Regions from separate parts of the uncultured Gilvimarinus sp. genome, predicted to be linked through region 2. Evidence: predicted binding sites of a transcription regulator. Region 2 holds the regulator's gene; the other holds the start of a gene.
What was found. Region 2 encodes FliA, which starts transcription of late flagellar genes. Its sites were predicted from a motif close to TAAAGTTATNNNNNNNNCGGCCGATANCC; they were not measured.

Region 1: the regulator FliA is predicted to act here: its motif matches at 4,192-4,220, upstream of pomA (flagellar motor protein PomA).

What each region holds. Positions count from the first base shown of each region.
Region 1 covers NZ_CAXAUC010000016.1:22,500-37,683, forward strand. The annotation lists gene AACY82_RS16335 (aspartate kinase) at 1-237, shown strand, start outside; gene AACY82_RS16340 (MFS transporter) at 292-1,698, opposite strand; gene AACY82_RS16345 (flagellar motor protein MotB) at 2,238-3,224, opposite strand; gene pomA (flagellar motor protein PomA) at 3,230-3,997, opposite strand; gene AACY82_RS16355 (exodeoxyribonuclease VII small subunit) at 4,258-4,506, shown strand; gene AACY82_RS16360 (farnesyl diphosphate synthase) at 4,506-5,390, shown strand; gene dxs (1-deoxy-D-xylulose-5-phosphate synthase) at 5,459-7,348, shown strand; gene AACY82_RS16370 (FeoA family protein) at 7,449-7,766, shown strand; gene AACY82_RS16375 (ferrous iron transporter B) at 7,763-9,625, shown strand; gene AACY82_RS16380 (FeoB-associated Cys-rich membrane protein) at 9,672-9,878, shown strand; gene AACY82_RS16385 (beta-N-acetylhexosaminidase) at 10,245-11,735, shown strand; gene AACY82_RS16390 (hypothetical protein) at 11,756-12,412, opposite strand; gene AACY82_RS16395 (ammonium transporter) at 12,409-13,797, opposite strand; gene AACY82_RS16400 (DUF805 domain-containing protein) at 14,098-14,418, shown strand; gene AACY82_RS16405 (AI-2E family transporter) at 14,483-15,184, shown strand, end outside.
Region 2 covers NZ_CAXAUC010000001.1:732,234-747,417, forward strand. The annotation lists gene AACY82_RS03150 (chemotaxis protein CheW) at 1-424, opposite strand, end outside; gene AACY82_RS03155 (ParA family protein) at 421-1,275, opposite strand; gene motD (flagellar motor protein MotD) at 1,376-2,248, opposite strand; gene AACY82_RS03165 (flagellar motor protein) at 2,260-3,000, opposite strand; gene AACY82_RS03170 (chemotaxis response regulator protein-glutamate methylesterase) at 3,000-4,082, opposite strand; gene AACY82_RS03175 (chemotaxis protein CheA) at 4,147-6,411, opposite strand; gene AACY82_RS03180 (protein phosphatase CheZ) at 6,423-7,217, opposite strand; gene cheY (chemotaxis response regulator CheY) at 7,255-7,638, opposite strand; gene AACY82_RS03190 (RNA polymerase sigma factor FliA) at 7,778-8,521, opposite strand; gene AACY82_RS03195 (MinD/ParA family protein) at 8,525-9,352, opposite strand; gene flhF (flagellar biosynthesis protein FlhF) at 9,449-10,825, opposite strand; gene flhA (flagellar biosynthesis protein FlhA) at 10,846-13,047, opposite strand; gene flhB (flagellar biosynthesis protein FlhB) at 13,150-14,286, opposite strand; gene fliR (flagellar biosynthetic protein FliR) at 14,286-15,068, opposite strand; gene fliQ (flagellar biosynthesis protein FliQ) at 15,073-15,184, opposite strand, start outside.

The DNA.
Region 1 (15,184 bases), on a different contig from region 2:
AAACCCGACAACATGCGCGTGGTCTACAATTTGTCGGTTATTACGCCGGTCGGCTTGGGCCTTAACCGCAACTCTTACCCTATTATTGAAGCGCTAAGCGCACTGGGCGAGGCGTTTATTCCAATCGACCTGATCGACCAAAGCCCGTCGCAAATTTGCTTTCATGTAGGGGTATCACAAACGGTGGCCGATCAGGCGACGCGGATTCTTTACGATACGCTGATCGGTAACGCTTAACCGGCTTAAGCTTTGCGCATTATTGTGCCGCACCGTCGCTACGTTTAACGGTTTTCATACCGACGTAGCGGCGGCATGAGCACGTCCCCGCAACAGTGACAACACCGTCGCCAGCAGCAAAAATCCCATAGCAAGGTTTATCGCTTGATGAAACGTCAGCAGTAATGGCTCGGCAATCGCGCGACTCATGGCGCTATCGCCCAAGTGCCAATGCACAAACAAATTCACCAAACTCATTCCCACCAAATTACCCATCACCCGCGCTAAATTCAAAGTGGCGGCTGCCACCCCCACCTCGTGGGCCTGCGCCGAGTGCATGACCACATGGTTATTGGGACTGGAGAAAAAACCAAAACCAAAGCCCACCAACAGCAACGCCAACATAATATCCAAACGCTCGGTGGTACTGTCTAAAGTACTCAGCAGCGCAAAGCCCGCCAAAGTACAAGCGCAACCAGCGCTGGCCAACCAACGGGCCGGAAAAAAATCCGACAAGCGCCCGGCGATGGGTGCCACAAAGGCCATGGTGAGCGCTTGCACCAACAGAATCTGTCCGGCATCGCCGGCGCTGTAGCCGCGCACATACTGCAAATATAGGCTGAGCATAAACCCCAGCGGATAACTGCTGGCGTACATCAGCGACGCAGTCGCCAGAGACATAGAAAACAGCTTAGACTCGCGAAACATCTGCACCCGAATTAGCGGCGCTTTGGCGCGCGCCTGCATGCGCACAAATACAGCAAGCAACACTAACGCAATCACCACCAGCGCCGCATTCTCAATGTCCGGCAGCCCGGCCAAACCCACCGCCAAGCACACCGCCACCGCGGCAAACAACACCGCACCGCGCCAATCAAACCGATCTTTGGTGTGGCTGTGCCACTCTCCCGGCACGCGCATCAAGATCCCCAGTACCACCGTCGCAATAGGCAAAGGCAGCAAAAATACGTAGCGCCAACCCAGTGCCTCGGTCACCCAGCCGCCAAGCGCGGGAGCCAAGGTTAAACCCAGGTAAATACACGCGGCATTCAACCCCAGTGGCAGACCGCGCTTATCGGCGGGAAACACCGAGATCAGCAACGCCATGCTAGTGGCAAACATCATCGCCGAGCCGATGCCCTGAATAAACCGCAACAGCAATACCACCTCTATGGACTGCGCAAAAAATGCCACCGCACTGGTGCCGGCATTAACGCACACACCCAAAAAGAATAATCGTTTGCGGCCCCACAAGTCGGCGCACTTGCCGGCGGGCAACATAAACATAATATTGCTGATAAGCACCACAGTGGGAATCCAACTCACCAACACGGCGTTGGCGGCTAAATCTTCAGCCAATGCCGGTATAGCCACATTCACCGAGGCCATACCCAAAGGCGCCACAAAAGCGCCCAGGCAAACGGTTACCAGCACCAACCAAGGCGAGGCAATTTTATCCAGAGTGGGAGAGTTCGTATTCAAACAACAGCCTATACACGGAGCGTTACTTGCGGCCAAGCAACAAAGGGGAATTCACAAGCACCATTAAAACACAGCGCCCAGGCGATTCATCACGGCTTTACCCGTCTTTTCGTACGCCCGGCCATACATGTGACAAGCCAAAGTGTTGTTTAGGTGAGTAAAATCCAAAGCGCCCACTATTGGAAGGCATGTAGCAAAAGGCCGCAGGTAATGATGGCGCACTAGAGTGACCCGAGGTGTGCGCGGATAACGGCTAAGCCAAAATGAAGAAAACCCGCAACAAGGGGGCCTGCTGCGGGTTTTACAGGATGGAGACCAGCCTTGGGCTCAATGTCGGCGAGATCCGTCTATTCCTTGCCTCACAATCCCTGTGTGGGTATTCCCTGTTACGTCACAATCCGTGCGACATTCCGTATTGTTCCCTTTGAACAGCCATAATCCTTATGCTCCTGTCCAGTTAGCTATTATGCGCCCCTTTAATCGACCGATATAGTCGCCTTTGTCACAGTTTCCTGTAAGAGATATCGTACAAAAACCGTCTAAAAGACCTCTTCCGGCTCTAAATCAAACAGATATTGTGGCGCCACATCCAGCTTACGGCTAATGTCGTCGCCCTGCTCTTTTAGCAATTGCATATCTTCAGGGTTAAGGTCTTCACCCAAGCCCTGCCGGATGACAATCTCCACCCGGCGATTACGCGCCCGGTTGGCACTGCTATCATTAACCACCAGTGGCCGGGTGTCGGCAAAGCCCGACACCTCAAAGCGACGCGGGTTAAGGTAATTGCCACGCAGCAACTGCGAGGCAACAGAGGCCGCGCGCATGGCGGATAAGTCCCAGTTAGAGCGGAACCGCTCAGAGCGAATAGGCACATTGTCGGTATGCCCCTGCACCTCAATGCGTCCGGGCTTAAGCATCAAGACCGCGCGAATCTCATCAATCACATCATAGTAATCCGGCGCCAAAGTCGCCGTGCCCGATTCGAACGAGCCTTTCTCGCGAATACGGATAATAATCTGCCGGCCGCGAGTTTCAATTTCAAGCTCGCCGTTGGCAATACGCTCTTTCAGCTTATCGGCCAACTCTGCCGCATCGGCGCGGGTTTGCGCTACCAGCTCTTGCATAATTTGCTCGAGCCGCTCGCGGGCGCTGTCGTCCATATCGGGTTCGCCGCGCTCGATGTCGTACTCTTGCGAGTCGCGCACCTCTAGGCTCATCTGGGTGATGTCCTCAGTGTGCTGCTTGATCTCATTAATGGGTGTGGGGTCGGGCCGCCCCGGGCTAAATTCTTGGGCAATAATACTGGTGCCTTTTGGCACCTCATTGACGGATATTTCAGACTGAACCCCAAACGCCTGCGCCAGCGAGCCCGCCAAGCGTTTAAACTTCATAGCATCCATTTCCGAGAACGACAAAAGCAGCACAAAAAAGCACATCAGCAATGCCATCAAATCGGCAAAGGTTGCCATCCATGCCGGCAAGCCGGGCTTGCAGTCGCAGCCGCTATCTTCGTCTTCGGTATTCATAGGGGTTAACTATCCGCCGCATCGACGACGTCGCGTTTGCGCTCGGGCAAGTAGGTGCGCAACATGCTGTCGATTACCCTGGGGTTTTGCCCCGCCTGAATCGCCAGCAAACCATCGATGATCATGCTTTTAATCATGTGCTCTTCTGCGGCGCGCAAGCGGAGCTTATCGGCAATGGGCAAGCACACGGCATTGGCCAACATGGCACCGTACAAGGTGGTCAGTAGCGCTACGGCCATCGCCGGGCCAATCGCTTTAGGGTCATCCATATTGGCCAGCATCGCCACCAGCCCGATCAGCGTACCGATCATCCCCATGGCAGGGGCCACATCACCTAGCGCGGCAAATATGGCCGAGCCGTTATTGTGGCGCCGCTCGGCCAGCGAGCGATCTTTAGAGAGCATGACCCGCACGACATCCGGGTCGTGACCGTCGACCAGCAGCTGAATACCTTTTTGCAAAAAGTTATTGCTGACGTCTTTTCCCTCCAGCGACAACAATCCGCCCTTGCGCGCAGCATCGGCCAAATCGACGACTTCATCAATCAAATCGAGAGGGTCATCATTCTTATTAACGAAACTCTTGCCGGCCACTTTAAAGGCGCTGAGAAAGTGACCCAGCCCAAACTTGGCCATAACCGCAAAGATACTGCCCCCCAGCACAATAACCAAAGACGGGCCATTGACGAACATGCCGATCTCACCCGACATAAACATCGAGACAATAATCAGGCCCACCGCCCCAATCAGCCCAATCAGCGTTGCTAAATCCACACCCCTCTCCTCAGTTTTGCCCGGCCCACGCAGCCCTAGTCAGCGGTTACCGTCGCCGAGCCCACCGCCAATAAACCTATTGTAATCACAATAATAACCCGATCACCGAAAAAGCGCGCTAGAGACTGCCACCTAGCCGCCCGCAAACGGTATAATGCCGGCCAACAATGAGCAGCAGCGGCGATTACTCTTTTAGCTATCGGCCGGCAGCGCTGTAACATAACCCCAAAATTCAACACCTTGCAGAAACAGGTTGCCCTATGCCCGCCAAGAAAAAAAGCCTCGACCTAGAAACGTCACTTTCTGAGCTTGAGTCAATTGTCGCGCAAATGGAAACCGGCGAGCTAACACTTGAGCAGTCACTAGCCGCGTTTGAGCAAGGCATTAAGCTCACCCGCGACTGTCAAACACGCTTGCAGCAGGCCGAGCAACAAGTGCAGATGTTGATTGAGCAAAATGGCGAGCCGACCCTAACCGACTTTGATGCGCAAGAGCACGGCAAGGCTTAATGACTGATTTTACCGAATACGCCAGCGCTTTTCGGGCGCGCATCGATACCGCGCTGAATCAGGTCATACCCGATACCCCCGCCAGCCAGCTGGCCGAGGCCATGCGCTACAGCTTAGCCGGCGGCGGCAAGCGTATTCGCCCGCTGCTACTGTTTGCCAGTTATCGCGCGATTGCCGGCACCACAGAGCACCCGGCGTTGGAGACCGCAGCCTGTGCGGTCGAATCGATACACGCTTACAGCCTAATTCACGACGACCTGCCCGCCATGGACGACGACGCCCTGCGCCGCGGCCGTCCCACCTGCCACCTTGCCTTTGACGAGGCACTGGCCATATTGGCCGGCGACGCCCTGCAAAGCCTGGCGTTTGAGTTGCTGGCCGACTCGCCCGCCTTGGCCGATGGCACCCGGATTCAGCTTATTCGCCACTTAAGCCGCGCCGCTGGCATGCACGGCATGGTGGTCGGGCAGGCGATTGATTTGGCCGCCGTCGATACCGAGCTGGACATCACCCAATTAGAGCATATGCACCGCTGCAAAACCGGGGCATTAATCGATGCCAGCGTCGCCATGGGCGCGCTGATTGGCAGTGCAGACAGCCAACAGCTTAAGGCTTTGGCGCGTTACAGCCGCTCGCTGGGGCTGGCTTTTCAGGTACACGATGACATCCTGGACGTGACCGCCGACACCGCCACCCTCGGCAAACAGCAAGGCGCCGATATCGCCCGCAATAAGCCCACATATGTTTCACTGTTGGGCTTAACGGCCGCGCGGGCCCGGGCCCAAGAGCTTTACCAAGAGGCGCTGGCGGCACTGACAGAGCTAGCGGGCGATACTGAACCGCTGCAGCGCATTGCCCAATACGTGGTCGAGCGACGTCATTAACGATGCACTAGCCAGTGTGTCGTTAACTACCTACAATGGCGGGTTTCCGCAAACGATAAATAACGTCCATGCTTAATGAGATTCCGACACAGCGCCCCGATACCCCGCTGCTCGACACCATCGAGTCGCCGGCGGATCTGCGCGAGCTAAAAGAAAAGCAGCTCGCCACCGTGGCCGAAGAGTTGCGGGCGTTTTTACTCTACAGCGTGGGCCAAACCGGCGGCCACTTTGGCGCGGGGCTCGGCGTGGTCGAGCTGACCATTGCACTGCACTATATTTATCAGACCCCAGACGACCGCTTGGTCTGGGACGTAGGCCACCAAACCTACCCTCACAAGATCTTAACCGGGCGCCGTGAGCGATTACTCACTATGCGCCAGGCCGAGGGCTTATCGGGCTTCCCCAAGCGTGAAGAGAGCGAATACGACACCTTTGGGGTAGGTCACTCCAGCACCTCGATCAGCGCCGCATTGGGCATGGCACTGGCCGGTGGCGAGCGCAAATGCGCGGCCATCATCGGCGATGGCGCCATGACCGCCGGCATGGCATTTGAAGCGCTCAACCATGTGGCCCACACCGATGCCGACTTGCTGGTAATTCTTAACGACAACAATATGTCGATCTCGCCCAACGTTGGAGGGCTGGCCACTTACCTCTCCAAAATTTGGGGCAGCAAGTTCTACAATTCTCTGCGCGAGGGCAGCAAGCAAGTCTTAACCAAAATCCCCGCCGCGTGGGAGTTTGCCAAACGCACCGAAGAGCACTTTAAAGGGTTTGTATCGCCCGGCACCCTATTTGAGGAGATGGGCTTTAATTACGTCGGCCCCATCGACGGTCACGACCTGCCCTCGCTGGTGCGTTATTTAGGTAATTTACGCAGCGTAAAAGGCCCTAAACTGCTGCATATCATCACCCAAAAAGGCAAAGGCTTTGAACCCGCCGAGCAAGACCCGGTGGGCTACCACGCGCTAAACAAATTAGAGCCGGCACCGAAAAAACCAGTCGCTAACCGCCCTAAGTTTCAGGCCGTATTCGGCCAGTGGCTGTGCGATATGGCCGCCCTTGAGCCGCGCCTAAACGCCATCACCCCCGCCATGTGCGAGGGCTCTGGCATGGTCGAATTTGCCCGCGAGTACCCCGAGCGATTTTTTGATGTCGCCATCGCCGAGCAGCACGCGGTAACACTGGCCGCCGGTATGGCCTGCGAAGGCTTAAAACCCGTGGTCGCTATTTACTCGACCTTTTTACAGCGCGCCTACGATCAGCTGATTCACGATGTCGCTCTGCAAAATTTAGACGTGACCTTTGCCATCGACCGCGCCGGCTTAGTTGGCGAAGACGGCGCCACCCACGCCGGCAGCTTTGATATCAGTTATTTGCGCTGCATCCCCAACATGGTGATTGCCGCCCCCAGCGACGAAAACGAATGCCGCCAGTTGCTCTACACCTGCTTTACTCACAAAGGGCCAAGCGCAGTGCGCTACCCGCGCGGCACCGGTACTGGCGCAGCCATTGTAACAGCCATGAATGCTCTGCCCATCGGCAAGGGTCTGGTTAAGCGCGAGGGCAGCGACGTTGCTATTTTGTGCTTTGGCACTCTGTGTAAAACCGCCCATCAGGTAGCCGAAAACGTAGGCGCCACCCTGTGCGATATGCGCTTTGTTAAGCCGCTGGATACCGCACTGATCGACGATATGGCCACGCGCCATCGGTTGCTCGTCACCCTGGAAGAGAACGCCATCGCCGGTGGCGCGGGCTCGGCCGTGGCCGAGCATCTAGCCGCCAGCGGGCAAATCGTACCGCTGCTGCAACTGGGGCTCGCCGATGTGTTTGTCAATCACGCCAACCAAGCCGACCAGCTGGCCGGGCAAGGCCTAGATGCACCGGGCATTGAGCGCGCCATCAACACTCGCCTTGCACAGCTGCCCGAACCGGCCACCGGCCGCCTGGCCCCGTAAACACTCCCGAGCTGACGATAGATTCATTGCTCCCACGGGACAAAACGAGTATCCTAATTAATAATTACTCGCATTATCAACACAAGAAATATTCCGCGCTATGACATCCAGCTCAACTTCGACCGACAGCGGCGCCAGCGCCCAGATCAAAAGCACCCGCTCACTTGACCAGTGCCGCAAAGGGGAAACCTTGCGCATTACTGAGTTACTCGCGCAGCCCGCCTTTGGCGAGCACGACGAGGAGGTGACCCTGCGGTTAAAAGAGCTTGGCTTTTTACCCGGCGTTACCATGATGGTGTTGGGTTACGGATTCTTAGGGCGCGACCCTCTGGCGGTAAAAATAGCCGGCACCAAGTTTGCGCTGCGCCGCACCGAGGCCAGTAAAATAGCCGTCGCGACCGCGGAGGCCCAAGCATGAGCACTCAAGCTTTGCGCTTTGCCTTGGTGGGCAACCCCAACTGCGGTAAAACATCTATTTTTAACCGCTTAACCGGCGCCCGCGCCAAAGTGGCCAACTACCCAGGGGTAACGGTAGAGCGTCGCACCGGGCCGGTGTCGGGCACATCAACTCCCGCCAATTTAGTCGACCTGCCGGGCACCTACAGTTTGCACGTATCGTCGCTGGACGAGAAAGTCGCGCGGGATATTATTCTGGGACAAATGGCCGGCGAGGCACCACCGGATGTATTAATTGCGGTGGTCGATGCCACCAATTTGCGCCTGGGCCTACGCTTAGTCTTAGAGCTAGAAAAGCTCGGCCGCCCGATGATTCTGGCTCTTAACCAAGCCGACGCCGCCGAGCGGCGCGGCATTAAAATCGACACCGAAGGCCTGGCCGAAGCTATAGGCATCCCGGTAGTCGAGACAGTGGCCATTCGCCGCCACGGCCTTAAAGCCTTGCGCGAGGCAATCGATCAGGCATCCACCCGCTACCAAGGCACTAAAGCCGAGGTTATCAGCGATGCCGGGGCCAGCCGCAAAGAATCGGTAGAGTCGCTCTACCAGCGTATCGAGCAAATCACCGCCGCCCACGTCATAGCTCCGCCCGATAAAATCACCTGGCAAGACAAGCTCGACCGTTTTGTCATGCACCCTATTGCCGGTCTTATCGCCCTGTTTATGGTGCTATTGCTGATATTCCAGGCGGTATTTGCCTGGGCCGCGCCGATTATGGATTTAATCGACGGCAGCTTTGGCACGCTCAGTGAGTGGGTTGCCGCCACGCTCCCCGATGGTATTCTTAAAGATTTCCTCGCCGACGGCTTAATCGCCGGGGTGGGCGGCGTCTTAGTCTTTTTGCCGCAAATTATTATTCTGTTCTTTTTTATTCTGCTGCTCGAAGACTCGGGTTATTTAACCCGCGCGGCGTTTTTGCTCGATCGCCCCATGCGTGGCGTCGGCTTATCGGGCCGCTCGTTTATCCCACTGCTATCAAGCTTTGCCTGCGCCGTGCCCGGCATTATGGCCACCCGCACCGTGCCCGACCCGCGCGAGCGTATTATCGCCATTATGGTGGCGCCGCTCATGACCTGCTCGGCGCGCCTACCCGTATACACGCTGATTATCGCCGCGTTTATTCCCGACCAAAAAGTCTGGGGCATTTTTAATCTGCAAGGGCTCACGCTGTTCGCGCTTTATATTGCCGGTATTGTCAGTGCCGCACTGGCCGCCTGGCTGCTGCGCTTGCGCCACACCCGCGAAGAGTTTCCCCTGCTGCTAGAGCTGCCGGCCTTCCGCTGGCCCTCGCCCTACCACCTGCTGATTGGTTTGCGCGAGCGTACCTGGGTATTTTTGCGCCGCGTCGGTACGATTATTCTCGCCCTGTCGATTGTGCTGTGGGCGTTATCGAGCTTCCCGGCGCCACCCGCTGATGCCACTGGTGCGGCCATCGAGTACAGCTTTGCCGGCCAACTGGGCCGTTTAATGCAACCGTTATTTGAGCCCATGGGCTTTACCTGGCAAATGTGTATTGCCTTAATCCCCGCCATGGCCGCGCGCGAGGTAGCCATCAGCGCGCTGGCGACCGTTTACGCGGTGGGCGGCGAAACCTTTGAGCAGGCGCTGGGTCAAACCCTGGGCCAGAGCTGGGGCTTACCGGTTGCCCTGGCGTACTTGGCGTGGTTTGTCTACGCGCCCCAGTGCTTGGCCACCATCGCTGTAGTGCGCCGCGAGACTAACTCGCGCTCGGCCACAGCCTTTTTTACCTTTTACTTATTTGCTCTAGCTTACGTCGCAGCCGTTATTACCTATCAAGTATCGAGCTGGTTGTTAAGCTAAGAGCCAAAGGCAAAGTAGCTCACGCGACAACAACGGGAGAAACACTATGTGGCAAGAATTGATCGTCGCCGTCTGTGTTGCATTAGCCGCCATTGCGGTGGTGCGCCGCATGCTACCCGGCCGACGCTCCGGCTGTGCCAGCGGTTGTAGTGGCTGCGGCTCGCAAAGCGCGTGCTCAACGCCCCCCGCAGGCCACGCCGACAGCAAGATCGAGGCGCACGCAATCGAGGTGCAACCCAGCAGCGGCAGCTGACCCCAAAACCCACGCCGGCCTCGGCGAAGCCCGTACATCGTCAGCACACACGCGCTGGCAGCTCGACCTCTGTTTATCCCCTGTATTTTTCACCGGCCGGGCCTTAAAAGGCGCACGGGCGAACACTCGATGCTGGCGCTCAGCCAAAGATAAAGATATGTAAGCAATCGCCTTAACGGCTGTGGATATCATTGCTTTGTCTCAGCTAATTATCTATCTTTGCTCCTCTGAGCCAAAAACAAGCACGCCTATCTGGCGATACAACAAGTAAACATCAAAGCGACCGATATGCGTCAATAGCAATGCCCTCCAACCATCACGGCATAATGCCGTAAGCTAATAAGTACACCCCAATGGAGCAACTGCATGAAAATACTACTGGCCACCCTCGCGGCCTGCTTGCTTGCCGGCTGCGGCAGTCATATGGATCAAGCACCTGCCAGCAATAACACCAGCGAGCAGCTGTCGCTGATTCCCTACCCCGAATCAGTGATGCGCATGCCGGGCACCTTAGTGCTCAACAAAGTCGTGCATGTCGAAACAGCCGACGGCACAGAAACATCGGCCCTCGCCCTAAAGCGCTTGCTAAACACACTGGATATTACCCGTGACACATCGGCCAGTACGCAAATTCAGCTGTACCTAGTCGATGAGCCAGCCCTTGGGGATGAAGGCTACCGCCTGGACATTGATCAGCAGATTATCTTAAGCGCCAATACCGACACGGGTTTGTTTTACGCGGTGCAAACGCTTAGCCAGTTACTGCCAAGCCAGGTACAGGCGAACTACGAGCTGCCCAACCTCAGCATCACCGACAGCCCGGCCTTTAGCTGGCGCGGCAATATGTTGGATGTAGCCCGCAGCTTTTTGCCGGTGGCGTACGTCAAAGCGCATATCGACCGTATGGCGCGCTTTAAACTTAACCGCCTGCACTTACATCTAAGTGACGACCAAGGGTGGCGCGTCGAGATAGCAGGCTACCCCAAGCTCACCGAGATTGGCGGCGCCAGCGCCGTAAAAGGTGGCCGTAGCGGCTTTTATACCCAAGCCGAGATTCGCGAGCTTGTCAGTTACGGCCAGGCGCGCAACGTGACGCTCGTGCCCGAGATCGACTTGCCCGGCCATACGCAAGCGGCTATCGCCTCATACAATGAGCTTGCCTGCGACGATGTCACCAACCTTGCTCCTTACAACGGGTTGGAGGTTGGCTTTAGCAAACTGTGCTTAACCGATCCGGACACCACTTACCCGTTTGTCCAAGATGTACTGAGCGAGATCGTCAAACTGTTTCCATCGGAATACATCCACATTGGTGGCGATGAAATTAAAGACCCGCTTTACCCAGAGTTTATCGCCCGTGCAACCCGTATGGTGAGCGATTTAGGCCGCACCGCGATCGCGTGGGAGGAAGGCTCGGTGGCCGACAACGACCCCGACGTACTGTTGCAATTATGGAATGACCAATACGATATTCAGCCCGCGCTGGATCGCGGTCACCAGTTGATTTTATCGCCCTGCTCCTACAGCTACTTTGACCACGGTAATTATCAAGGCCAGCCCGACACCTATGACTGGTGCCGCAAAGAGGGCGTACCGCTAGCGCGTGCCTATCAGTTAAACCCGCAAGACTTTGAGCAAGTGATGGGAGTAGAGTCGGCTATGTGGTCCGAGCTGGTTCACAGCGACAACGCGGCCGACAATCGCTTGTGGCCGCGTGTGGCCGTCACCGCCGAGCTCGGCTGGAGCCGTGAAGATGACCGCAACTACCAAGAGTTTTTAGCGCGCCTTAATGCCTTGCGCCCCATGCTTGATGCCATGGGTATCGAGTACTACCGCGAGCCGCAGTTAGGCTGGTAAACCGCTGGGATTATCCGGCGCTATAAAAAGCGCCGGATGTCTCGCACACAGGCGGGGTGCTTGCGCTCTAACCACATTACCGTCGCCGCTAACGTATCGTCGGCCTGCACCGGGCCGTACTGTTCACACAAAGCCACATATAGCTGGTTTACCACTCGCCGGATCTCGGGTGCATTGCACACCACCGAAAACGTTCTGTCGCTACCTTCCGAATCAAACCACATACGCAAACGCGCTTTAAGCGTAGGGTTGAGGGGCATATCATTCAGGCGCAGTAAAAAACTAAGACGTAGCGTTACAAATTCATCCGCTGGCATTACCATCTCTAACGCCGTTAAAAAATGCGCAAACACTTTATCCAACCGCTCGGGGTAAACCCCCGGCTCGGGCCGTGCCACCGGCTTAAAGCTGGTATGTTGTGCCGTTGGATTAGGCAGCAATCCAACCGGGTTTTGGCTCAGACTTAACAGCGTACGGATCACATCTTTGCGCTTACCGGCGATCGCCGGGTGTTCACCCAGTTTGCCCACAAACTCATTCAGGGCATACACCGGCTTTGCGGCGTAATTCGCCTCCCATAGGTTAAGCGCCTGCATTAATGACTCGCCACTTAGGTAATCCGCCAACGCCGTAAACACAATCCGGCGCTTAAGGGTTTGCTCCGCCTCAGCACTCATGGCTCTATCACCTCAAGGGTGCGGCTGTTATAAGCTTTGTTGCTACCAAACTCCGGGTAGCCAATTTCGCCGTGCTCGGTAATATCTAAACCGCGCTGCTCGTGCTGGGCATCTGCCCGCAACGGAGAAACGGCATTAATAAGCCCGTAAATTATTAGCGCCCCGACAAACGCCCAGACAAAACACACCAACACACCGGTCAGCTGCACCACCACTAACTCAACCGAAAACAGATCGCCGCGATAAAATAAACCCGCCGCCAAAGTCCCCCACGCGCCGGCAAAACCGTGCACCGGAATCGCACCGACCACATCATCCACTTTTAAACGCAGCAGCAAACGCGAGCCCAACACCACCACAATACCCGCCACAAAACCGGTGATAATCGCGTACAGCGGGTCCATCGTCGCACAGCCGGCGGTAATGCCCACCAATCCACCTAGGCTGCCGTTTACCACGTGCTCCACTCGGACTTTTACCCCCGTTAAGCGACACGCTAGCAACGCCCCCGCCGCGCCAGCACAAGCCGATAAGTGGGTGTTTAAATTAATCAAACCAATGGCCACATCGGCCGCCAAAGTACTGCCACCGTTAAAACCAAACCAGCCCAACCACAAAATAAAGCCGCCCATGGCAACGTAGCTGGAGTTGTGGCCGGCAATACGGCGCGGCTTGCCATCGGCATCAAACCGGCCTATTCGCGGACCGACGACTAACGCCCCCGCCAGCGCCACCCAGGCGCCTAATGAATGCACCACCGTAGAACCGGCAAAATCGATAAAACCCAATTGCGCCAACCAACCACTACCATGGTAAGCGCTGCCCCACACCCAACTGCCGAACACCGGGTAGAGCACCCCCATAATAAAACACGCGGCAATCAGGTAACCGCCAAAGCGAGTGCGCTCGGCCATGGTGCCACTGGCAATGGTCGCCGCCGTGGCGGCAAACATGGTCTGAAACAGCACGAAGGTCCAATCCCACTGCGCATTAGGGTTTAGCCAAAAATGATCGGTACCCCAAAAGCCCGTGGGGTTGGTGCCAAACATTAAGCCAAACCCCACCAAACAAAACACCAGCGAGCCCAGGCAAACGTCAGCGTAGTTTTTCATAATAACGTTAATGGCATTTTTGCTACGGGCCATACCGCTCTCAAGCAACGCAAAGCCTGCCTGCATAAAAAACACCAACGCTGCCGCAAGCGCTATCCAGACGGTATCAATGCTTTGCGTAGCCTCTGGCGCCGCAACACTCGGGGAGGCCCACAAGAGCATCGGGGTAACAACAACAGCACACTTAATAACAGTCGGCGGTATAGTACGACGGATCATCGGCATAGCATCGGGTCTTATGTCAGCAGGAAACAACAGCGCGGGCCAATGCATCAGGCGCCACACCTCTGTGCCTGCAAAACGCACGATATATGCCAATTAGTTAAAGCGACAAAAGCCTTTTTATAACAGCAAGTTACAAATAAGTCATAAATCCCACAGCCACAGGATGCTATCGTCTTGGGCAGTGTTACTATGCGGGTGCATGGATACGCACCAGAAATTAGCAGGCCAACGCCAGCGGTCGACACGGACTACCGCTTTAAGTGAAAATACACAGGCAAGTAACACTTGCCACCTAAAGGATAAACCCACCTGCGCCAAACCGCCGGGTTTCACATAATGAGGGTTATTATGGATTACTACTTACAAGCATTTCGCCAGTACGCCGACTTTTCCGGCCGCTGGACTCGCACCCAGTACTGGATGTTCGTACTGGTTAACCTTCTTATCCTTCTCGGTATCGCCGTTATCGAGAACTTAATTCGCACCGCCCTTATCAGTTCGATTTACGGTCTGGTGCTATTAATTCCCGGCATTTCAGCGGGCGTGCGCCGTTTACGGGATGCGGGTTTCTCACCTTGGTGGTTATTACTCGCGTTTATTCCGGTAATAGGTACTATTGCTCTAATCGTATTGCTGGCGCAACCGACCAAAACAGCCTCAGCAGAATAATTAATGACCGCGGCGCCGAGCGCCGTGGTTATCTCTTACAGCGATTATGCGATGAGGCACACTCATGTCTGAGTTTAGAAAAACTCTCGAATTAAAATCGTTTCTTGGATTACTGATCATCGTATCCATCGCGTTTTTATGTATTTTACAGCCCTTTTTTGGCCCGGTATTTTGGGCCTGCGCGCTGGCGATTATTTTTTACCCGGCGCAAACTCGTTTTTTAAGCGGACTCAAACACCGCCCTAACATTCGCTCGCTTATTACGTTGCTGTTTTGCCTGATCATTGTGATTATCCCGGTTATCTTCTTGGTCACCTCGGTCATCGCTCAAGCCGCAGCACTGTATCAACAAATCGACTCCGGCGAGCTAGACCCCGGCAAAAAGATCGAGCAGTTTCAGGGCAGCTTTCCTATCGTCAAAGATACCTTAGAGCGCTTTGGCGTAAACTTTAACGACTTAAAAAAGCAAGCCGTCGATTTTGCTATGAACAGCGGCAAATTTATTGCGCAATACACCTTTAACATTGGTCAAAACGCCTTTAAATTTGTGATCGGCTTTTGCTTAATGCTTTACCTCACCTTCTTTTTATTGCGCGATGGCAGCAGTTTATTAGAGCTAATGATTCGGGCGCTGCCCATGGGCGACACCCGCGAGCGCCTGCTGTTTGCTAAATTTGCCGAGGTAACTCGCGCCACCGTCAAAGGCAATTTGGTGGTCGCCATCGTGCAGGGCGCGCTGGGTGGGTTTATCTTCTGGGCACTGGGG
Region 2 (15,184 bases):
GCTCCTGAGCCCAGCCCGGACGACCGTTTTTATGCCACTGCAGCGCTTCATCCAATACCGCCTGGGGTTCTGCCGCCGGTGTTTCACTGACGGCCACCTCGGCGGTGGGCGTGGCGCGGGGCAAAGGCGCTACATCCGGCGTAGCGATTGGCGCGGGCGTTTCTTTTAAAGCGGTTGGTGCAGGCGCGGCGTCAGGCTCTGGCGTCATATGCTGCGTTACCGAGGCGCGCGCGCTGTACAGCAGCTGTTGTAATTGCTCGCGGCGGTCGTCGTCATCCAACAGCGGCGCGACTGGTGTCGGGGGTGAACGCAACTCCTCTGTAACGGCTTGAGGCTTTACCTCTGAGCCGGGGGCTGGTGCAGGCGCGTCACGCAGCAACTCATCAATGTAGCCCTGTAACAAATCATTGCCACCCGCGGTCATAGTACACCTCTGCTTGCCGGCGCTTTTGCAGCGGTTACGCTGCCTGCTGCTTGTGTCGAGTGCGTGACCTCGCGCTGACGCAACCACTTATAGAGCGAGCGATACGCCTCGACCCCGCGACTTTGCGGCTCGTACAAGCTCGGCGGTACCCCGGCTTTGCTGGCATCGCGAAACTTGGTATCCACGGGGATCTTACCCGGCCACGTGCGCTCGGGGTAATCGTAACGAATCGTCCGCATGGTGCTTACCGACGCCTGGGTTCTGCGATCAAACAGTGCCGGCACTATGGTGTAATTAAGCCCTTGGCGGCTGGATTTTGCCATCATATTTAACGTATTAACCATACGCTCTAAGCCTTTAAGAGCGAGAAACTCGGTTTGCACTGGAATAAGCAACTCGTCACACGCGGCGAGTGCGTTGACCATTAAAACGCCCAACAGTGGCGGCGTATCGATAATCACTAAGTCGTAATCGTCAGCCAGCAAGGCCAGCGCTCGTTTAACGACCAACCCCAAACCATCGGGCCCGAGGGATCGCCGCTCGAGGGTTGCCAAACCTGTTGCCGCCGGTAAAACCTCAAGGTTGGGGTAGTCGGTCGCGCAAATCAGGGATTTTACAAAACGTCGGCCACCGCCTTGGGGCTCACTTAAACGCTGACGATCCGAAAATAACGTATACGCACTGCGGGTCAGGGTGTCGGGATCTTGACGGAAATAGCTGGTCAAGGAACCGTGAGGGTCGAGGTCCAATAGCAATACGCGCCCGTGCTCGGCGGCTAAACCGCCAAGCGCGACACTGGTAGTCGTTTTACCCACACCACCTTTCTGGTTTGCTACGGTCCAGATTTTCACAAAATCCTCTCAAGTACAGCGATAGCGTCAATCTAGTGTTAATCGGCTCTGATTAGCAAACCTTGAGCAAGTATCGTGCCTCGCCCTGGGTTAGATCAGATTAAGGCGTACCGTTCGTCCGGGGTAAGTCTGGGTCGCTACTGTAAAGTAGCTCGCCGTCGTTCAGTTCTACCGGTTTAATATCGGCACTGCCGGCGCTGGAACGAGTCGCCGTAGTTTGCGCTCCAGCCGACGCTTCGGGCGCCGCCGCTTGGGGGCGCACTCGGTGATCGCGGGCAATCATAATCGCCACCCGTCGGTTTTGTGCCCGACCATCGGCGCTATCATTAGAGGCCACTGGCTGATACTTACCATAACCCACTGCCGCTAACCGACTCGGCCCGACACCGGCATCAATAAGCCACTTAACAATCGCCGCCGCTCGCGCCGAGGACAACTCCCAGTTGCTTGGGTAGCGGCTGGTTTGAATCGGTACATTATCGGTAAAACCTTCGATCTGAACCGGATTATCGACATCGGCAATAATTTCAGCGACCCGGGTAAAAATCTCGCGGGCGGTATCACTTACCTCGGCGCTACCGGATGAAAATAAAATACTGTCCCGCAGCTCTACTTGCAGCCACATCTCGTTACTCGACACCTGCATCAGCTGATCGTCAATCAAGCCGGCGAATTCCGCTTTAAACGCTTGTTCAAGCAAATCAAGGTTGCCCTTGTGATCGCCAACAGGGCTCGAAGGTATTGGTGGTACCAGGGCTTCGCCCTCGAACTTGCCATCTGCTCGCTTCGCGTGTGACCGCGAATCAAAAGCGTCGGTCAGGGTCGAGGACAAGACTCGATATTTGCTTTCATTAACTTGCGAGATCGAGTACATCACCACAAAAAAGGCAAATAAAAGCGTAATAAAATCCGCATAACTCACCAGCCAGCGCTCGTGATTAACGCTCAATTCCCGAGATCGACGCCTAGGCATAACACAACCTATTAATCGACATAACCACTTAACCGCACCTCTATCGCTCGCGGGTTTTCACCGTTGGCGATGCCGAGAACTCCTTCGATAAACATTTCGCCGTAGCGTATTTCGCGATCGACGCACATACGCAACTTATTGGCGATAGGGAGTAAAAATAAGTTGGCTAATGCCACACCGTAAATTGTGGCCACAAACGCGACCGCAATACCGGGGCCAAGCTGTTCGGGGTCGGCCAAATTGCGCATAACATGTATCAACCCCATAACCGCACCGAGAATGCCGATCGTTGGCGCATAGCCACCCATACTCTCGTAAAATTTAACGGCGTCTAAATGGTTTTGCTCAGAGAGAATTAAATCCCCTTCCATGACGCGCCGGATAGTATCTGGTTCATTACCATCGACCAGTAAGGTTAACGCTTTTTGCGCAACCGGATCGGTTTCTTCATCGGCAAGTTTCTCGAGTCCCAGCAGGCCCTCTTTACGGGCGGTGACCGACCAAGCGGTAATTTTTTCGATACCCTTTTGATAATCAAAATGCGGCGGTCGAAACACCCAGCGGATCATCCGCAAAGAGCGCACTAAACAGGCTTTAGGGGTTTGCAACATCGCGGCGCCGGCGGTACCGCCAAGCACTATAAACGCTGCCGGAAAATTTGCCAGCGACGATAAAGTACCACCCTCGATAAAATTACCGCCAATAATCGCCGCAAACCCAATGAGTACCCCGAGTATGCTTAAGATATCCATCAGCGCACCTCGGCAGCCAACGCCGGGCCAATATCTTTTAAACTCAACACACGATCGGTTAAGTTTTCACGGGCAACCGCCATGGGCATACCGTAAATCACACAGCTGTCTTTATCTTGCGCCCAAATTTGTGCGCCGCGCTGCTTTAGCAGGCCGGCGCCTTTACAACCATCGGAGCCCATACCGGTTAACACCACACCCAACACCCGATCTGAGTAGGCATTAGCGGCGGCACCGAAAGTAATGTCGAGACTCGGTTTGTAATTAACTCGCTCGTCGTCGGGTAAAATTTTCACCACGCCGCGCCGGTCAATCATCATTTGTTTTCCGCCGGGGGCCAACAGCGCCAACCCGGGCTTAATAAGATCGCCATCGACGGCTTCGCGAACCTCCAAAGCACACTGCTTATTGAGGCGCTCGGCAAACGCTCTGGTAAAGTTCTCGGGCATGTGCTGCACCAACAACACAGGAACGCTAAAGTTTGCCGGTAAGCTAGACAACACTTCGGTCAGCGCTACCGGACCACCGGTAGAAGCGCCGATAACGACTAAACTGGGTTTTGCATAACTTTTACGTGGCCGGGGCTTCAGTTCAGCCGGTGTCGGCTGACGGGTAAAATCAATATCTTGCGGCTTTGCCGGCTCGGAGGGCCTACGCGCGCTACTTGCGGGAGCACCACTCGCTGCGCCGCCGGCCAGAGTAAGTAAACGCTCGTGCAACTTTTGTTTTAAAACAACCGAATTGCGCGATACCTCGGCAAAGTCCTTGGGTATAAAATCCACAGCCCCGGCCGCTAGTGCGTCCAAGGTAATACGCGCACCCTCGTAGGTAAGCGACGAAAACATTAAAATAGGAAGTGGCCGTTCGGCCATAATGGTTCGCACAGCGGTAACGCCATCCATCACCGGCATCTCAAAGTCCATGGTGATGACATCTGGTTTTAGTGAGCGCGCCAACTCAACGCCCTGCTGGCCATTGCTTGCGACACCAACCACTTCAAGCCGGGGGTGCTGACTAATAATGTCTTTGAGACGAGATTGAAAGAACTGCGAGTCGTCTACAATTAACACCCGTACGGGCATGCTGTTACTCCATTAAATTAGGCGCTCAAAAAACGCGAGTAAGGCTGGCTTTTTAGGTCAGCCGTTACGAGTTTGAGTAATGCGCAAGTAAGCTTGGCACATCAAGTATAAGCGCAATCGTGCCGTCGCCGGTAATAGTGGCACCGGCCATCCCAGGCGTCCCTTGCAGCATTTGCCCCAAAGGTTTGATCACGACTTCTTCCTGGCCAATAAGCTGATCGACGACAAAGCCGACGCGGCGGGTGCCAACAGTCACAATAACGACATGACCTTCGTCCATTGAGCGCGCATCAACCCTGGCGCCACGAACCAACCAGTTCTTAAGGTAAAAAATAGGGATCGCTTGATCGCGCACGGCAACGCACTCTTGACCGTCGACCACATGGGATTTTCGCAAGTTCATGTGAAAAATTTCATTCACACTGACCAAGGGTAAGGCGAAGGTTTGGTTCTCCAGCATGATCATCAAGGTCGGCATAATGGCGAGCGTTAACGGCACCTTAATATTGATGCGAGTGCCCTTGCCCATCGTCGATTGAATTTCGATTGAGCCATTCAGCTGGTTGATTTTAGTCTTTACCACGTCCATGCCGACACCGCGACCAGACACGTCCGAGATCTCTACTTTAGTTGAGAAACCCGGCGCAAAAATTAAATCAAACGCCTCCGCGTCCGTCAGCCTTTGCACGGCATCTTCGTCAAATAGCCCTTTGTTGACGGCAATTTGGCGCAGCTTATCCGGGTCCATCCCGCCGCCATCGTCGGTAATCGACAGCAATATATGATCGCCCTCTTGCTCGGCGGCCAACACCACACGGCCTTGACGGGGCTTGCCATTCGCTTCGCGCACCTCGGGCAACTCAATGCCGTGATCGACCGAGTTACGCACCAAGTGAACCAGCGGGTCGGCCAATGCTTCTACTAAATTCTTATCTAGGTCGGTCTCTTCACCCACCATTTCTAAGGTAATATCTTTTTTCAGGCTGCGGGCTAAGTCACGCACCACCCGAGGAAACCGCCCAAACACTTTCTTAATGGGTTGCATCCGGGTTTTCATCACCGATGACTGTAGGTCGGCCGTCACCACATCCAAGTTGGCAACGGCTTTACTTAACGGTTCATTCTGGGCGCTGTCACCAAGACGAACAAGGCGATTGCGAACGAGCACTAGCTCGCCCACCATATTCATAATTTCATCCAGCCGCTGCGTATCCACCCGCACCGTCGTTTCACCTTGGGCTGCGCTTTTGGCGTTAGCGTCTTGCGCTTGTAACGCCGGCGCGGCTTGCGGTTTGACCGCTGCGCCGGCCCCAGCGGGCTTTGCCGCAGGCGCTGCCTTGGCTACTGGCGGTTGTTCAGGGGGCGCTTGCTCGGGCTTATCACTTGCGCCCACCTCGGCAGGCGCCGCCGCGGACGATTGCGCTGAACTGGCGCCAGCAACGCTAGGCGCTTTGCCTTTGCCGTGCAGCTGATCGAGTAGATCTTCAAACTCATCATCTGAAATTTCATCACCAGCGGCTGTGGCGCCAGAGTGAGATGCGGCCGATTCGGTGGCTGAGGCCGCAACCGTGGGCGCTTTGCCTTTGCCGTGCAGCTCGTCAAGCAACGCCTCAAACTCGTCGTCGCTGATATTGTTATCGTTTGAGGTTGCACTCGTCGGTGCCGGGGCGGCAACGCCTGGGCCCTGCCCTTTACCGTGTAATTGATCCAGCAGCGCGTCAAACTCATCTTCACTCATATCGTCGCTTGCCGAGGAAGACGTTTGGGTCGTACTTTCACCACTATCGCCAGCCGCCGCGCCCGCTGAATCTCCACTTAAGGCATCCAACAAGGTTTCAAACTCGTCGTCGGTAATATCATTGCTGGCGCGAATTTTACTGGGGGCGCTTACGGCAGGGGGTTCTGGCTCTGCGGTTGCCGGAGCTGGCTCGCGCAGATCTTCACAGGCCACCAGTCGTTCTAAGGTAGCAATCAACTCTGGGGCCGGCGCGTTTAGCGGCTGACCTTGCGAGACGTGATCGAACTGCTGGTTAATAACGTCAAGCGCCTCAAGCACCACGTCCATCAGCTCGGGGGTCACGGTGCGCTTACCGTTTCTTAAAATATCAAATAGGTTTTCAGTAACGTGACAGCACTCAACCATTTCGGTTAGCTGTAAAAAGCCAGCGCCACCTTTTACCGTATGAAAGCCGCGAAAAATAGCATTAAGAAGGTCGGCGTCATCGGGCTGACGCTCGAGCTGAACCAATTGTTCAGAGAGGTTTTCAAGTATTTCTCCCGCCTCTACTAAAAAGTCCTGGAGAATTTCTTCGTCTTCACTAAACCCCATTTACGAAACCCTCAAAAGCCGAGACTGGAAAGCAAGTCATCCACATCATCTTGACTGGAAACCACATCGTTTTTACTGGTATCTATCTGTGGACCTTCACCGTTAGCACGATCAGTAACTCGCGCTCTACCCTCGTTATCGGCATCCACTTGCAAACCTGTAATCTCTTCTACCTGGCCCGCAATTCGCACCAGACTTACCAAGTCTTGCTCGACCTCAGATATTAATGCCATTACGCGCTTTAGCACCTGGCCGGTTAAATCCTGAAAGCCCTGTTCCAAAATAATTTCTTGCAGGTTACGTCCCAACAACTCAGTGCCGGAATCCATCTGACCAAGAAAATCATCCATCCGCGAATAGAGCGAGCGAAACTCCTCAGCGCTCATGTCACCGTCTTTTAGACGAACCCACTCGGTACGCAGCGACTTCGCCTCTTGCCCAAGGTTCATGGCAATAGGAGCGGCCTCTTCTACCATGTCCATGGTTTTGTCGGCCGCCTTTTGCGTCAGCTCAATTACGTACTTCAATCGATCGGAGGCATCGCGGATTTCGGAGGTTTCAATCGAGGGGGGCTCGCCATCAAGGTCGCCTTCAACGTTAAAGTTTACGATGGCGTTATGCAAACCGCGCGTCAAACGACCGACGGACTGATACAAATGTTTATTGCGAGACTCTGTAATGGACTCAATTAGCCGTGAAGCCTCGTCAAAGTCATTGCCTTGTAATTTTTCAACCAACAGGCCGGCACTTTCTTTGATCTCTTTGACAAAAAATTCATTGTCCTTTTCTTGTATATCAGAAGTCATCGCTGTGCCTTATTGTTTACAACGTAACGAGCGGAGTTTAACCGACACGTTCGAAGATTTTTTCGATCTTTTCTTTCAAGGCCGCAGCCGTAAAAGGTTTCACCACATAGCCATTCACACCCGCTTGAGCGGCCTCAACGATCTGATCGCGCTTGGCCTCGGCGGTTACCATAAGCACCGGTAAAGAGCCGAGTTTTTCATCGCCACGCACAGCGCGCAGCAGTTCAATACCGCTCATGCCCGGCATATTCCAGTCGGTAATCAAAAAATCAAACCCACCACCTTTTAGCATTGGCAGTGCGGTAACACCGTCATCTGCCTCGTGGGTATTGGCGAAACCTAAATCGCGCAACAGGTTTTTAATGATCCGTCGCATTGTCGAAAAGTCATCGACAATGAGAATCTTCATGTTTTTATCCAATGCGTCCTCCGTCTACCCGCCCGGGAGTGTATTTAACTCAATATTCGATGGTATCACCGGCAGTGCACCGATGCTCTTACAACAAACGGTAACGCTAATTGCCAGCGAGCCGAGAAATTACTGGGAATTTCTCCATTGGTCAATCAGTTCTACCCCAATCTGACAACCTTGCTCGCAGTCGCGCAGCCGCCTGAGAGTGTATCTGGCTAACCCGAGACTCACTAACGCCTAAAATTTGACCAATCTCTTTAAGGTTCAGCTCCTGATCATAATACAGGGCCAGCACCATCTTTTCTCGCTCCGGCAATAGGGTTATCGCCTGCGCGAGCGATTGCTTTAGGCTGGATGAGGTAAAAGTTTCTTGGGGATTGGCAAATTCACTGGTTGTGGCGATATCGACCGCGCTCGCGTCGTCATCAAACGTCTCTTCGTAGCTAAATAAGCGGCTGGCGTTGGTGTCATTGAGAATACTGTGGTACTCATCGAGCTCGATCTCGAGTTCGGCGGCCACTTCGGCATCTTCGGCGTCGCGCCCTTCGCGCCCCTCTACCCGGCTAATCGCCTCGGCTACCCGGCGGCTGTTGCGGTGAACTGAGCGTGGAGCCCAGTCGCCGCGGCGCATCTCATCGACGATTGCGCCGCGAATACGAATACCCGCGTAAGTCTCAAAGCTTGCGCCTTTGCTACCATCGTATTTTTGCGAGGCCTCCAGTAGTCCAATCATGCCAGCCTGAACCAAATCATCAAGCTGTACACTGGCAGGCATTCTCGCCATCATATGATAGGCGATTCGCTTGACGAGATCGGCGTAATCCTCTATCCGAATCTCAGTGCTCTGCTCTTTTGTCTCCGTGTACATAGATAACCCGTTTGCCGCGTTCATGGATCAATACTCCGGGGCTGTTACCTGCAACAACCGCTCGACAAAAAACTCTAATCGCCCACTTGGCCCAGCGGGTAACGGCCAGTTATCGACCCGCTCGGCCAGCACCCGCATGGCTTGCGCCACTTTTGAGTGAGGCGCGTATTCCAGTACCGCCTGCTGACGCTGCACGGCCTTGCGTACAGACTCGTCAAACGGCACCTGCCCTACATACTGTAGCGCAACATCTAAAAAGCGTTCACAGACACCGCTTAGTTTATTAAACAGCTGCTGCCCCTCAGCGGCGGTACGAGTCATATTGGCCACCACTCGAAAACGCTGTACATCGTACTCTTTGTTAAGCAGTTTGATTAAGGCGTAAGCATCGGTGATTGACGATGGCTCATCACACACGACCACTAAAACCTCATTGGCCGCCCGCGCAAAGCTCACCACCGAGTCAGAGATGCCCGCCGCCGTATCGATAACTAGCACATCAATTTGGTTGCTCAGCTCGCTAAACGCGGTAATTAAGCCGGCGTGCTCTGCCTCGCTTAAATGTGCCATACGCTGCACGCCAGAGGCCGCCGGTACAATTTTGACGCCGCTGGGGCCGGTAACCAGCACCTCTTGAAGGCTGTGGGTACCTGCGAGGACATCCGCCAGTGTGAAATTGGGGGTAATACCTAAAAGTACATCGACGTTCGCCAGGCCCAAGTCGGCATCCATTAGCACTACCCGGCGCCGCATCTGTGCTAACGCGATACTAAGGTTTACCGAGATATTGCTTTTTCCGACACCGCCTTTACCACCACTCACCGCGATTACTTGAACTGGGCGACTTTGGCTCATGTTATTGGTCTCTTTATGTACTAATTGCGCGCATAACACGCACTCGTTGTCTGCTGAGGCTTATCGGCACCACCGATCGCCCTGCGCCACGCGCCGTTAGCCGCGCGCTTGCGCGCTGTGTTGACTGAGTTGCGCCAACTGTACCGCTGTCGCTACCAATTGATGGCCTCGCGCCGGCGCGATATCGGCGGGAATGTCCTGCCCATTGGTAGTATAGGCGATTGGCAGGTTTGACCCAATGGCGCAGCTCATCGCCTCGCCCAAGCTGGCAGTCTCGTCCAACTTAGTCAGAATACAACCACTCAAGCCGGCCGCACTGTACGCGTGACGAGAGGCTTGCAGCATCTGCGCCTGGCTGTTGGCCGGCAGCACTAATAAACTTTGAATTTTGGCAATACCAGCCAATTGCGCCATCTGTTGTTTTAACTCCGGTGCGCCGTGGCGCAGCCCAGGGGTATCGATCAGTACCAGATCGCAGCGACGCAACGATCGCAGCACGCTCGACAGTGAATTATTGTCATCAACCACTCTGACAGGCACCTGTAAAATCGCTGCCAGCGAGCGCAGTTGATCGTGCCCCGCCAGGCGATAGGTATCCGTCGTTACCAATGCTACCTTGTCGGCACCGTGCTCAAGCACGTAACGTGCGGCAAGTTTGGCGATAGTGGTCGTTTTACCTGCACCAGTGGGGCCAACCAGCGCAAACACGCCGCCGCTCGCCGTAAAATCCTGATCGATTACAGGTACCGCTTTCGCCATTCGCGCCATGGCCTCGGGCCAAGCTTTTGCCAACACTCGGCTTTTAAACGGTTGCTTTAACAGTGGCTCGCAGACATTGGGCGCAAAACCCATACGTTCAAAGCGGCGGATTAAACTCGCCACTTGACCACTGTTGGGGCCAGAGGGGGGCGCCCCAAGACGGCTAAGCTGTTCTTCTAACAGCTCACGCATTTGCGCAATTTCCTCGTGCAGCTGGCCAATCTCATCACTATTTTTGCTGGTGTTAGTGCTGCTGGGGGCAACGTCGTCAAGCAAGCCGTAGCGCTCGGCTGCGGTTTGTACTCGCGCCGGTGCCGCATTTTGCGGCTCTGTCTGGGCCGCGTTTCGCCGGGCAATACCGGCGTTGACCACTTGATTACTCCCCAAGAATTCGTCAGCCGATGCCTCCGCCTGTTGTCGGGCCATTCGCTGGCGGCTGGCAAGCGCGATTTCGTCGTGAATCTCGCGGGCACTCAGAGCTGACTTGTTGCCGCCGACGCCTGCGAACACGGCGGCCTCGGTTGCCGCTGCTGGCGCCGCCGCAGAGACCGCAGGCGCCGCGTTGGTAACGGGGGTGTTCGCGGCGCTGGTTAAGATCTCGACCCCTTCGCGCACCCGACGGCTCGATAAAATAACAGCGTCTGAGCCCAGCTCTTGACGCACCAACTCAAGGGCGCGCCGCATATCTGTCGCAACAAAACGTTTTACCTGCATGTTTTACCCTCTTCCCGCACTTAGCGATCAGCCGTAACTGACGCTTCGATCGTAATTTGTTTGTTATCCGGTATTTCTGTGTAAGCCAGTACCGGCATGTCTGGCAAGCTGTGGCGACAAAAGCGCGAGAGCATCGGACGCAGAGGAGCTGCGACTAATAGCACCGCCGGCTTACCGGCCGCTTCTTGCTTCTGTGACGCCTCCAGTAACGAGCGCTGTAGTTTTTCCGCCAGTGCGGGCTCTACATACGCGCCGTCATCAGCGCCAGCTTTTTGAGCTTGTACTACGGTATTCAGCAATAACTGTTCCAGCTCGGGGCTTAAGGTGATAACCGGCACGCTAGGCGCCGTCCCTACGATGTTTTGGACAATTTGGCGACCCAGCGCGGCACGCGCCGCAGCGGTTAAAGCGGCGGGATCTTGACTCTTATTGGGATGCGCCGCCAAAGCTTCGGCGATTGAGCGCAGATCGCGAATGGCAACTTTCTCGCGCAGTAAGTTTTGCAGCACCTTAAGCAGGGTGTTCAGGCTTAAGGTATTGGGCACCAACTCTTCGACTAATTTGGGCGATGACTTAGCCAGCATATCCAGCAACTTTTGTACGTCTTCATGCCCCAGCAGCTCGTGCACATGCTGCTGCAATATTTGATTCAGGTGCGTTGCGACCACGGTGCTCGCGTCCACCACTGTATAACCCAGAGTTTGCGCTTGCTCTTTTTGCGAGCTGGCGATCCACACCGCATCCAACCCAAAAGCTGGGTCCTGCGTTTTAATGCCCTCCAGCTCGCCAAACACTTGACCGGGGTTAATGGCCAGTTCGCGATCCGGATGCACCTCGGCCTCCGCCGCCGTTACGCCCATCAAGGTCAGACGATAACCATTGGGCACCAGCTCCAAGTTGTCACGGATATGAACCGTGGGAACTAAAAAGCCCATATCTTGCGACAGTTTTTTGCGTACCCCTTTAATACGCCCCAGCAGCGCCCCGCCTTGACTTTTATCGACCATGGGAATCAAGCGATAGCCTACCTCTAGGCCGATAATATCCACCGGTTGCACATCGTCCCAGTTAAGCTCCACCGCTTGCTCGCCTGGCGGCAAGGCCGTGGCGGGCTCGGCGATTTGAGCTTGGCCACCCGAAGTTGGCGCACTGGTTGCGCGGCGATTTTGATTTTTGGGGATATAATCATCATCCAGCGCTTCAGGCTGACCTTTGCGCCAGTGAATAAAGTACGCCAGCGCGCCACAGATAATAGCGAGCCCTAAAAAGGCGACATGAGGCATGCCGGGAATCGCCCCCATAATGAACAAAATCCCAGCTGCGATCAGCAAGGCTTTGGGAGAGTCAAACATTTGGGTCAGCACTTGCGTGCGCATATCCTGCGCACTATTGACCCGGGTTACCAAGATAGCCGTCGCAGTCGACAACAACAGCGAGGGGATTTGCGCAACCAAGCCGTCACCGATGGTTAACAGTACGTATTTTTCCAGCGCATCGGAAAACTCAAGGCTATGCTGCACCATGCCGATACCGATACCGCCGATAATGTTAATCGCCAGAATCAAAATACCCGCGATAGCATCGCCGCGCACAAACTTACTGGCACCATCCATTGCGCCGTAAAAGTCTGCCTCACTGGCGACATCTTCCCGACGCCGGCGCGCCTCTTCCTGATCAATCAGGCCAGCATTCAAGTCGGCGTCAATCGCCATTTGCTTACCCGGCATGGCATCCAACGTAAATCGGGCGCTTACCTCAGAAATACGGCCAGCACCTTTGGTCACCACGACAAAGTTAATGATCATTAAGATCAAAAACACCACCAAACCTACCGCGTAATTACCGCCAATGACCACCTCACCAAAGGCTTGAATAACTTTACCAGCGGCATCGCCACCCTCGTGCCCATTGAGCAAGACGACGCGAGTAGAGGCAACATTGAGAGCCAAGCGCATCAAGGTGGCGACCAATAAGATAGTGGGGAACGCGGCAAAATCCAGCGGCCGCATGGCGTAAATACCAACCAACAGAACAACGATGGACAGAGCGATATTAAAGGAAAAGAAGGCATCCAGCATAAACGCCGGCACTGGCAGAATCATCATGCCCAACAGCATGATCAACAACACCGGAATGCCAATATTGCCTTGGCCCATTCCCTGCAGTTGCAGCAACGCGTTTTTGCCGTTCTCTTTATTAAACTGTCCGAGTGATATGGCCATATGTACGGTTTTTTGACGCCCCAAGTGAATAACACCAGGGGTATCGCAAGAAGCGTACCTGTTTTACGGAAGAGGTAGAATAATTAGTAAAAGCAACCGAGTTTAATCGTAGCGCAAGTCTCGCGGCACATTGACCCGTGGATACGGCGGCCGCTCGCCTTGCCCCCGGCGGTAATTGCGCAAGCCAAAAACATAGGCTAATACCTGGGCAACCGCCACGTACAGCCCAGTGGGGATTGCCTCATCGATATCGGTGGTGTGAAAAATAGAGCGCGCCAACACCGGCGACTCGATAATCTCCACGCCGTTGGCCTTGGCAATTTCACGTATTTTTAGCGCTATTTGATCACCGCCTTTGGCTAACATAACCGGGGTTGCCATTTTCTCGGGGTCGTATTTTAGCGCAACGGCATAGTGGGTCGGGTTGGTAATCACCACATCGGCATCAGGTACTTGGGCCATCATTCTACGTTGCGCCATCTCGCGCTGCAGCTGCCTGATTCGGCCTTTTACCTCGGGTTTACCCTCGCTATCTTTGTGCTCGTCCTTTATTTCCTGTTTAGACATCTTTAGCTTTTTACTGTGGTCCATAATCTGAAACGGCACATCAACCAACGCAATTAATATCGTTACCGCTGCCATCAAAATTGTGGTAATCCCACTGATTTTTAACGATTCCACCACCGCAGACTGAGTTTCTTCGCCCGCGAGCTGTAAAATATCCTGCTGCCACAGCTTTAACGCCAAAATGGCCGCCGCCATAACGGTGGCCACCTTGCCCAGCGATTTCGCCAATTCGACCAGAGCCTTAAAAGAGAACATTCGTTTAAGACCAGCGCCTGGATTCATGCGGTTAAATTTGGGCGCCATAGCTTTGGCGCTCAGCAGCCAGCCACCTAACGCGATAGGCCCAACCACCGAGGCAATCAAAAGTAAAATAAACAGAGGGATAAGCGAGAACAAGCCTTCGGCAAAGGAGCTGACTAAATGGGCAAACATTGCCTCCGTATCAAACACCTCGACCCGACTGAGGCTAAAATTATTTTTCGACAAGCCCATCATGCTGCCAGAAATGGACTCACTAAAACTATAAAGGCCAATGGTTCCGGCCAGCAGAATAAACGTCGTCGTTAAATCACGCGAGCGCGGTATTTGGCCGTCCTCCCGGGCTTTCTCAAGTTTTCGGGGGGTTGCCTCTTCCGTTTTTTCCTGACTGCTGTCGTCGCCACCTTCTGCCATCAGCGAAGCCTCAACAGGTGCTCGGCAAAAATCGCCGCTGCGTCAAAAACATTGCGAAAGTAAGGGATAAAAGCCACCAAGCTTAGCCACATAAAAATCAAGCCAAAAATCAGCGCAATCGGAAACCCTACGGTAAACACGTTAATTTGCGGTGCTGAGCGGTTCATAATGCCAAACGCCATATTGATCACCAGCAACGCGGTAAACAGCGGCAAAACAAACACCAAGGCCGCGTTAAACAACCACGACCCCATACCGGCAATCATGGCAAACTCACCGTATCCGATACCCGTACCAATAGGAATGCTGTCAAAGCTGCGCACAATTAAATCAATCACCAGCAAATGACCGTTAAAAATCAAAAACAATACCGTAGAGAGCAATAAATAGAACTGCGACAGCACCGTAACTGAAATCCCGTTGCTAGGGTCATTCATTGACGCGAAGCCCAGCCCCATTTTCATGGCGACTAACTGCCCCGAGAGCACGAAGATATGCATGACCACCTGAAAACTAAACCCCAGCGCCAGCCCTATTAACACCTCTTGTAATACTCGCAGCATCGCCGGCATACCCAGCAGCTCTATTGTCGGCGCCGGTGCCAATAATGGGCTTACCAGCGCCGTCACCAATAGGGCCAACACTAAGCGCACGCGAGCGGGAACGGTGCGGGCGCCAATGATGGGCACCGCCATAAACATCGCGCCAATGCGCATAAAGGGCCACAAATATTGCCCAATAAACTGATAAAGGGCCGTCTCACTGAGTACGAGAGGCTCCACCACGCTACCCGATGAGTTGCGGAATGGCGTTAAACAGACGGTTGAACAGATCACTGAGGCGAATCACCATCCAGTGACCAGCAACCATGATGGTAATCAGCATCACAATCAGACGC